Regions from separate parts of the Blautia sp. HCP3S3_G3 genome, predicted to be linked through region 2. Evidence: predicted binding sites of a transcription regulator. Region 2 holds the regulator's gene; the other holds the start of a gene.
What was found. Region 2 encodes Rex, which represses fermentation and respiration genes when NADH is low (regulators of the CRP and FNR family bind a similar motif). Its sites were predicted from a motif close to ATTGTTAANTANTTAACAAT; they were not measured.
Positions count from the first base shown of each region.

Region 1 (5,165 bases), on a different contig from region 2:
CTTTCTGAATATTGTACTCCTTGTTCTGGTATTGCTGGTGGGATCCTATAAGAATTCCATGTTTGTATTTGTGATCATCATAAATACAGTGATTGGAATAATCCAGGAAATCCGGGCAAAAAAGACCATTGATAAGCTGGCCATTCTGGCACAGAGCAAAGTCTCGGTACTGAGAGAGGGTGCAGTGAGCAGCATTTCCACAGAAGAACTGGTGCTGGATGATTATATTCTGCTGAAAACAGGAGATCAGGTTCCGGCAGATGCCAGAGTTCTGGAGGGAAGTCTGGAGGTAAACGAATCCCTTCTTACCGGCGAAGCAGACAATCTTGCTAAGAATGCAGGAGACGAATTGTTTTCCGGCAGCTTTGTTACATCCGGTGAGGCATACTGCCAGGTCGTTCATGTGGGCAAAGATAATTATGCTGCCCAGATTACCAGTGAGGCCAAGGAATTTAAACGCCATAATTCAGAACTTCGCAATTCACTGAATGCAATCCTGAAGGTGATCAGTATCATTATTGTCCCTCTGGGAATCCTGTTGTTTTACAAGCAGTATTATCTGGTGGGAGACAGTATCGGAGGGGCTGTAGTAAGTACGGTTGCAGCTGTTCTGGGTATGATTCCGGAAGGACTGGTGCTGCTGACCAGTGTGGCTCTGACACTTGGCTCGCTGGTTCTCGCCAGGAAGCAGACACTGGTGCAGGAACTGTACTGCATCGAAACCCTGGCACGTGTAGATACGCTCTGCCTTGACAAGACCGGTACAATTACGGAAGGCAGCATGTGTGTGGAATATATTCTGCCATTTATGGAAGAAGATACGCCGGAAACAGTAAAAAATGATATCAATTTGGAAAAATGTTCAGAAGAACTTTCTCATACAGAAACTGTATATCCGCAGCCGGATCAGTCATTTGTACGAGAAATCGAGGAAATTATGGGCAATCTGATGGCTGTTCTGAAAGATGAAAATGCTACAGCAGATGCTCTGCGTAAGAGATTCCGGATTAAGAAAAATCTGACACTGAAATGTGCAGTTCCGTTTTCCTCAGACAGAAAATACAGCGGCGCTTCTTTCGCTGGTCAGGGAACATTTCTGATGGGAGCAGCGCAGTTCCTGTTTCCGGAAGGAAATGAGACTCTTACAGGGCTTTGCGGACGTTATGCAAAGGAAGGGTTTCGTATTCTGGTTCTTGCTCACAGTGAGACAGAGGCAGAGGGACCGGAACTTCCGGAAGGTCTGAAACCGATTGCGCTGTTTTTGCTTACGGATGTGATCCGGGCGGAAGCTCCGGATACGCTGCGGTTTTTTGACAGTCAGGGAGTGGATCTGAAAGTAATTTCCGGTGATGATCCTGTTACTGTTGCATCCATTGCCAAAAAGGCAGGACTCAAAAATGCAGACCGTTATGTGGACGCAACGACTCTGTACACACAGGAGGATCTGGAGCAGGCAGTTGCCGAATGCAGTGTGTTCGGACGTGTGACACCTCAGCAGAAAAAAGCCATGGTACAGGCTCTGAAGGCACAGGGGCATACGGTTGCCATGACCGGTGATGGTGTAAATGACGTTCTGGCACTTAAGGAAGCGGACTGCAGCGTGGCAATGGCACAGGGAAGTGATGCGGCAAAGAATATTGCCAATGTGGTGCTTCTGGACTCTAATTTTGCGTCTATGCCGCACATTGTGAATCAGGGCCGACGGGTTGTGAACAATATTCGAACGGCAGCCTCGATGTTTCTGATCAAGACGATTTTTTCGGTGTGCCTGTCATTACTGACGATCTTTTTTGGAAGTGCTTATCCTTTTGAACCGATTCAGATGTCGCTGATCAGTGCATGTGCAGTGGGAATACCAACCTTCCTGCTGGCACAGGAAAATAATTATGATAAGATTGATCATACATTTTTGCGACATGTCTTTATGAATGCATTTCCTGCTGCGATTACTATTACAGCCTGTGTATTTGTGATCATGGAAGTCTGTCAGGGTGTTTATCGCTCTACTGATATGCTGAATACAGCATGCTTTCTGGTGACAGGATGGAATTATATGGCTGCTCTGAAAACCGTATATGCTCCGCTGAATACGTATCGAAAAGTAATTATTTACGGAATGCAGTTTATATTCTTTATGTCATCGGTAGTTCTTCAGAATCTTCTGACACTTGGAACTCTGGAATATGGAATGATTGTTCTTGTGTTTATTCTGATGACATTCTCGCCGATTGTCATAGAAATTATTACAGCATGGCTGAAAAAAATGTATGCCAGATCTCTGGATAAGGAAAATCCGGGTAAATTTTTCGAGTTTCTTGCAAAACTTCAAAAATAAAAAGCATGAAAAAAGAATCCTGAAGAGCAGGATTCTTTTTTTATGTAAAGATAAAAGGTAAAGATAAAGGCCTGGCGCCTGTTTGAAAATTCATTACCGGCATCTGCACGCCCCGCAAATTGTAACGTACATCTGTCAGAATTTAAAGTCTGAGAAATTCCGGTTTCCGGTTATGGAAAACAGTATAGTAAGAAAAACCGCACTGCCGGAGAACTTCCGCTGCTTTGTCAAAGGAAAAAGCAATTTTGTCGGGAGTGTGTGCATCTGCACCAATTGTAATAATCTCTCCGCCGAGCTGGCGGTAGCGCCGTATGATCGCTGTACATGGATTGGGCTCCCCGAGACCGTAATGGTAGCCTCCGGTATTCAGTTCTATGCCCACGCCTTTGGAAATCAGTGTACGAAGGATCTCGTCCAGAATATCCTGATATCTTCCATAGGAATATTCACTGTTTTTGCCGGGGCCATAGCGTACGACATAATCAATATGTCCATAAACATCCATTTCCGAAAAGCATGAGAGGTTCTCCAGAATAGATTCGAAATATTCCATATATGCGGCAGATTCTTTGCGCCCCTGGAAAAATTCCGGATAATAAGGGTCGTAACCGTGAACCACATGGGAGGAGCCGATGACGAAATCAAAAGGGACCTCCTGCAAAAGTCTGTGAAAATCAGGTCCCAGATGCATCTGAAGTCCAAGCTCAATGCCGAAACGGATGTCAAGCTTGTCCTGATACTTTTTTTTTAGCGCGTATAATTTCGTCTGATAGGCAGGAATATCCAGGAAAAAATCCAGATGGTCCGGTGCTTCCGGGTAATCGGGATCCAGATGTTCGGTAAAGCAGATTCCTTCAAGACCGCAGTCGATGGCTTTGCGGATCATTTCTTCCATTGGTGTATCTGAATCTGCTGAAAAAGAGGAATGCATATGGCAGTCCCATCTGATCTGATCTGACATAGTGAAATCTCCTTGTTTATATGAGTGTTGCGGGTTTATCAAACCCATTATATCACAAATTTGTATTTTACATGTATTTTTTCTAAAATGCTCTTGAATTTTTGTATGAAATTCGGTACAATATGCCATAGGTTGATGTTTCTTTAACAATTAAGGAGATATCATAATTAACCACTTAATTCATAGGAGGAATTTTATCATGGCAGTAAAAGTTGCAATTAATGGATTTGGCCGTATCGGTCGTCTTGCATTCCGTCAGATGTTTGGAGCAGAAGGATTTGAAATCGTAGCAATCAACGATTTAACATCCCCGAAAATGCTGGCTCACTTATTAAAATACGATTCCACACAGGGAAGATACGCTAAAGCTGATACAGTAACAGCTGGCGAAGATTCCATCACTGTTGACGGAAAAGAAATCAAAATCTATGCAAAAGCTAACGCTGCAGAACTTCCATGGGGAGAAATCGGCGTAGACGTAGTTCTGGAATGTACCGGATTCTACACCTCCAAAGCAAAAGCTCAGGCACATATCGATGCTGGCGCTAAACACGTTATCATTTCCGCTCCGGCTGGTAACGATCTTCCTACCATCGTTTACAATGTAAACCATATGGGTCTTACAAAAGAAGACAAGATCATCTCCGCAGCTTCCTGTACAACAAACTGCTTAGCACCAATGGCTAAAGCATTAAATGACTGTGCACCGATCAAATCCGGTATCATGTGCACAATCCACGCTTACACAGGCGATCAGATGACTCTTGACGGACCGCAGAGAAAAGGCGATCTGAGAAGATCCCGTGCAGCTGCAGTTAATATCGTTCCGAACAGCACTGGTGCTGCAAAAGCTATCGGTCTTGTTATTCCTGAACTGAACGGCAAACTCATCGGTTCCGCTCAGCGTGTTCCGACCCCAACCGGTTCAACAACTATCTTAACAGCAGTTGTTGAAGGTGAAGTTACAAAAGATCAGATCAATGCAGCTATGAAAGCAGCAGCAAACGAATCCTTCGGATACAACGAAGACGAAATCGTTTCCAGCGATATCGTAGGAATGACCTATGGTTCTCTGTTTGATGCTACTCAGACAATGGTTCTTCCACTTGACAATGGCACAACAGAAGTACAGGTAGTTTCCTGGTATGACAACGAAAACTCCTACACAAGCCAGATGGTTCGTACAATCAAACATTTCGGAAAACTGCTTAACGCATAATCCAGGCTTGAGAGAAGTATAGACTCACCCAAGGGTCCGGTCTGAAAAGGACCGGACCCTTTTATCATTTCATATGAAACAGGGGTTCTGATATTTTGCCCCTGACATCTTAATCAGTTAATAAGGAGGAATTACAGTCATGGGATTAAATAAAAAATCTGTTGATGACATCAATGTGAACGGCAAAAAAGTCCTTGTTCGCTGCGACTTTAATGTACCGTTAAAGGAAGGCAAAATTACAGATGAGAACCGTCTTGTAGCAGCTCTTCCTACAATCAAGAAACTGGTTGCTGACGGCGGAAAGATCATTCTCTGCTCTCACCTTGGAAAACCGAAGGGAGAACCGAAACCGGAACTTTCTCTGGCACCTGTAGCAGTTCGTTTAAGCGAGCTTCTTGGCCAGGAAGTAAAATTTGTTCCGAGCCCTGTAGTAGTAGATGACAGTGTAAAAGCTGCTGTTGATGCTATGAAAGACGGAGAAATCATCCTTCTTGAAAATACCCGTTATCGTGCAGAAGAGACCAAGAACGGCGAAGCATTCAGCAAAGATCTTGCTTCTCTTGCAGATGTATTTGTAAACGACGCATTCGGAACCGCTCACAGAGCACACTGCTCCAACGTTGGTGTAACTCAGTTCATCGATACCTGCG
Region 1 covers NZ_JBQHXR010000001.1:427,179-432,343, forward strand. The annotation lists gene ACTNEW_RS01955 (HAD-IC family P-type ATPase) at 1-2,335, shown strand, start outside; gene ACTNEW_RS01960 (histidinol-phosphatase HisJ family protein) at 2,478-3,296, opposite strand; gene gap (type I glyceraldehyde-3-phosphate dehydrogenase) at 3,496-4,515, shown strand; gene ACTNEW_RS01970 (phosphoglycerate kinase) at 4,655-5,165, shown strand, end outside.
Region 1: the regulator Rex is predicted to act here: its motif matches at 3,428-3,447, upstream of gap (type I glyceraldehyde-3-phosphate dehydrogenase).

Region 2 (5,165 bases):
CGCGGCTGAGAGCGGTACATTTCGCTACATTTGTGCAAACATCCGGAAGCACAAGTGTTTCGTCGATTTCTTTATCTCGATTTTCAAGCTCTTCGATACGTTTCTCCGTTTTTTTCAGTTCATTTTCCCGTTTACGTTTCTGCGCCTGTTCTTCTTTTTGCTGCTGCCAGGAAATCTTATTGTCGGATGTCGGAGATGCCTCGTTAATCTCTTCTTCAGCAGCAGGAGCATACTTTTCTGTCAGTTCTTCCCGTTTCTCGAGATAATAATCATAATCACCGATATAATTCACAATCTTCTGATTCGTCAGATCCAGAATTCTGGTTGCCGTCTGATTGATAAAATAACGGTCATGAGAAACATAGAATACCGTTCCTGTATAGCTGTTCAGGGCTTCTTCCAGAATTTCCTTGGAAGCAATGTCCAGATGGTTGGTCGGCTCATCGAGAATCAGAAAATTGGCTTCCGAAAGCATCAGTTTTGCAAGGGAAACACGTCCTCTTTCTCCACCGGAGAGAGCAGATATTTCCTTAAAAACATCGTCCCCTGTAAAAAGAAAAGCAGCAAGCATGTTGCGGATTTCCGTCTCTGTAAGAGTCGGATACGTATCAGAAATTTCCTGAAAGATTGTCTTGTCCATATGAAGAACGTGATGCTCCTGATCATAATATCCGATCTGTACCTTGGAACCAAGGGTAAATTTTCCGGTATCAGCGGAAAGAATTCCGTTGATAATCTTCAGCATCGTTGTTTTTCCTGTGCCGTTGCTGCCAATGAGTGCTACCCGTTCCCCACGTTTGATTTCAAAGGAAATATTCTGAAACAGAAGTTGTCCCGGAAAACTCTTGGAAAGCTCCTCCACGGTCAGTACATCATTTCCGCTGACAAACCGGGGTTCCAGAGAAAGACGCATCTGATCCTGAATTTCCACCGGTTTATCCAGACGCTGGATTTTACCCAGCATTTTTTCCCGGCTTTCTGCCCGTTTGATGGACTTTTCCCGGTTAAAAGATTTCAGTTTTGCAATCACAGCTTCCTGATGTTTGATCTCACGCTGCTGATTGAGGTAAGCCTTGTACTGCGCATCGCGAAGCTGTGCTTTTTTCAGCGCGTAGGCGGAATAATTACCTGTATAGGAACGGACTTCCCCGGCTTCAATCTCCACGATTTTTGTCACCACTTTATCAAGGAAATAACGGTCATGAGAAACAATGAAGACCGCACCCGGATAATTCAGCAGATACGTCTCCAGCCAGGTAATACTCTCCATATCCAGATGGTTGGTCGGCTCATCCAGAAGAAGGATATCCGGTTTGGAAATCAGCAGCTTGCCAAGTGCAACACGTGTTTTCTGACCGCCGGAAAGTGTTTCGATCTGCTTGTCAAAATCCTCTTCTCCAAACCCAAGTCCTTTCAGGACTCCGGTCAGTTCACTCTTGTACGCATAGCCGTTCTGGAGTTCAAATTCATGAGTGAGGCGGGTATAAGTGTTCATAAGCGTTTCCAGCTGTTCCCCGGAGGTATGCTTCATTTCCTGCTCAATCGACCGCATCCGGGTTTCCATATCAATGATATGCTGTTTGGTCGTAAGAAGCTCTTCATAAATGGTATGATGACCATGGATATCCTGATACTGGGCAAGATAACCGATATTCTTGTCACGGGAAATGACAACAGTACCGGAATCCGTAGAAATCTCCTGCATGATAATACGCAGCAAAGTCGTCTTGCCTGCGCCGTTATTGCCGATCAGTGCGGCTTTTTCCCGTTCTTCTATATGAAAAGATGCGTCATGGAGAATCACTTTTTCACCAAAGGATTTGCAAATGTTCTGACATGATAAAATCATATGAATTCCTCCAAAAGATGTCTGAGTTTGTCGCAATATAAGAAATAAAATACATTCAAAATTCATTATATCGTAATTCCGGATTTTGTAAAGGAAAAAATCCGGAAAGGAGCCCCGGAAATTGCCTGTAAACAATATTTTTTTGGTAATATGTTACAACTTTAATTGACAATAAAATGTCAATTCGTTATAATTGACATAGTATGATAAGGAGGGGTTCTTTGTGGACGCAAAAGAAATTTCAAAAGCTGTTATTAAACGCCTGCCGCGTTATTATCGATATCTGGGGGAATTACTGGAGGAAAATGTGGAGAGAATTTCTTCCAATGACCTGAGCAAAAAAATGAAAGTCACTGCTTCGCAGATCCGTCAGGATCTGAATAATTTCGGGGGCTTTGGACAGCAGGGCTACGGATATAATGTCAAATTTCTTTATACGGAGATCGGGAAGATTCTTGGACTGGATGTCCAGCATCCAATGATCATTCTCGGAGCCGGTAATCTTGGCCAGGCACTTGCCAATTATGTGGATTTTGAGAAACGGGGATTTAAACTGGTAGGCATTTTTGATGTTAATCCTGTGCTGGAAGGAATGGCTGTCCGCGGAATTGAAATTCAGATGTTGAGTGACCTTCCTCTTTTTCTTCGTGAAAACCTTGTGGAGATTGCAATCCTGACTTTACCGAAAAACAGGGCAAAAGAGATGGCAAATATTCTGATCGAGAACGGAGTGAAGGCCATCTGGAATTTCGCCCATGTAGATCTGGATACGCCGGATGATGTAATCGTTGAGAATGTCCATCTTTCCGAAAGTCTGATGACACTGTCTTATAATCTGAGTCAGTATCGCCAGGAGCATGTGGAAAAATAAAGCATTATGAAAAGAGCCGCTATAGACCGGGGATTTTTCAGCGGACCCGGAGGCGGCTTTTTGTTATTTCCCGGGAGAGTGCCACGCATTTTCCTGTTACGTTCCAGAGTGTATTGAAGAATAATCGGAGAATCGTTATGAAGGAAATCGTTACCTGTAAAAGAATGAAGGAACTGGATAATGCAGCGATTTATCAAATGGGAATTCCGTCCTGTGTTCTGATGGAACGGGCTGCATTAAAAACAGCTGAAGAAATAAAAAAACATTTTCAAAAGATTTATGGTACAAGTGAGGAATATAAAAAGGAGAAGGTGCTGGTCGTATGCGGAAGCGGTAATAATGGCGGTGACGGAATTGCCATAGCGCGGCTTCTGTATCTGGAGGGAGTCGACACCTCGTTTTTTGTGGCAGGATCTGAGAATCGTATGACAGAGGAAACCAGGAATCAGTACCGCATTGCATCCAACTATGGGGTGCCTGTCGTGCATAATGTGGAATGGGCTGAATATACTACTATAGTAGATGCCCTTTTCGGAGTAGGACTTGCAAGACCTGTAGAGGGTGCTTACAGAGAACTGATTATGCGGATGAATGAAACAGATGCATGGAAAGTAGCAGTGGATATTCCTTCAGGCGTGGATGGAGATACAGGAAAGGAACTCGGCATTGCATTTCATGCAGATCTCACAGTGACTTTTGCGTTCCGCAAACGAGGACTCTGTTTTTATCCGGGACGAATGTATGCAGGCCGTATCGTTGTGGCAGATATCGGCATCTACGGGGCAGATCAGCCGCAGGACCGTACCTGGCATCTGGAACAGTCGGATCTTGGGCTTTTGCCGGAACGGGTCGTATATGGCAATAAAGGAACCTTTGGAAAGGTTCTGGTGGTGGCCGGGACGGAAGGCATGTGCGGCGCAGCTTATCTGTGCGCATCGGCAGCACTGGCGGGAGGAGCCGGCATGGTGAAGATCCAGACAGAGGAGGCCAATCGGGTTCCTCTTCAGATCCTGCTGCCGGAAGCTATGGTCACCTGTGCATTTACCGAAGAAGCCAACCGGAAATCTCTTGACTGGTGTGATGTTCTTGTAATCGGACCGGGACTTGGTATTTCCGGAAAAAGCCGGGAACGTGCGGAGTGGTTTCTGAAAAACGCTTCTCTTGCGCAAAAACCGGTGATTCTGGATGCGGACGGTCTGAATCTTCTGGCAATGCATCCGGCATGGAATGCCTGGCTTTCGGAACGTGTGACAGTGACCCCTCACCTTGGGGAAATGAGCCGGCTGACCGGAAAAAGCATTGACCAGATTCAGTGCCGCATGGCGGAAACAGCAGAAGAATATGCAACCGGGACAGATGCCGTATGCGTTCTGAAAGATGCCTGTACAGTTGTTGCAGACAAAAATGGTCACCTGTATCTGAATCTTGCAGGAAATCCCGGAATGGCAACTGCAGGAAGCGGGGATGTACTTTCCGGTATCCTTGCAGCGGTCGCATGCATGTATCTGCAGAAAAAGGAAAACGCACCGGATCCGGGACTGTGCGCTGCGCTTGGAGTTTATCTCCATGCAAAAAGCGGCGATCAGGCAGCTGAAGAAACCGGAACACGCGGGATGAAAGCACGGGATTTGATCCGTATGCTGCCATCCGTTCTTGCAAAAATCAGATAAAAGAGTAAAATAAGGTGTATTCATACAGAAGGAATGGTATCTGCGTGATATATGAAAACAGAAACGATTTCAGTGATACGTTGGAGGATGATTATGAAAAAATACAGCAGACTGAAAGCAGTGGTTTCTCTGGATGCCATTGCACATAATTTTCAGGAAATGAAAAACAACCTTGCCAAAGGAACACAGATGATTGCCGTGATCAAGGCAGACGGTTATGGACACGGAGCAGTGGCAATCGCTCATCTGGTAGAAAACTATGATTATATCTGGGGATTTGCCACAGCTACCTGTGAGGAGGCTTTGCAGCTTCGTCATGCCGGAATCCGCAAGCCGATCCTGATTCTCGGAATTGTTTTTGAAGAATGCTTTGAAGATCTGGTAAAAGAAGAGATCCGCCCGGCCGTCTGCACTCTGGAAATGGCAGAAGGCTTATCCGCTGAAGCTGTCCGTCAGGGAAAAATCATACATATACATCTGGCGCTGGATACCGGAATGACCAGAATCGGTTTTGCAGACAGACCGGAAAGCATCGATGTGATCAAACAAATTTCCAGTCTTCCAAATCTGCAGATTGAGGGAATGTTCACCCATTTTGCAAGAGCAGATGAATATGACAGAACTCCTGCAATGGTTCAGCTGGAACGTTATCTGAAATTCGCAGATATGCTTGAAAAGAACGGGGTAAAAATTCCGATCCGCCATTGCTCCAACAGTGCCGGAATTATCCGTGTACCGGAAGCCAATCTGAACGTTGTACGTGCGGGCATCACGA
Region 2 covers NZ_JBQHXR010000008.1:61,937-67,101, reverse strand. The annotation lists gene ACTNEW_RS09330 (ABC-F family ATP-binding cassette domain-containing protein) at 1-1,849, opposite strand, end outside; gene ACTNEW_RS09325 (redox-sensing transcriptional repressor Rex) at 2,073-2,720, shown strand; gene ACTNEW_RS09320 (NAD(P)H-hydrate dehydratase) at 2,858-4,390, shown strand; gene alr (alanine racemase) at 4,484-5,165, shown strand, end outside.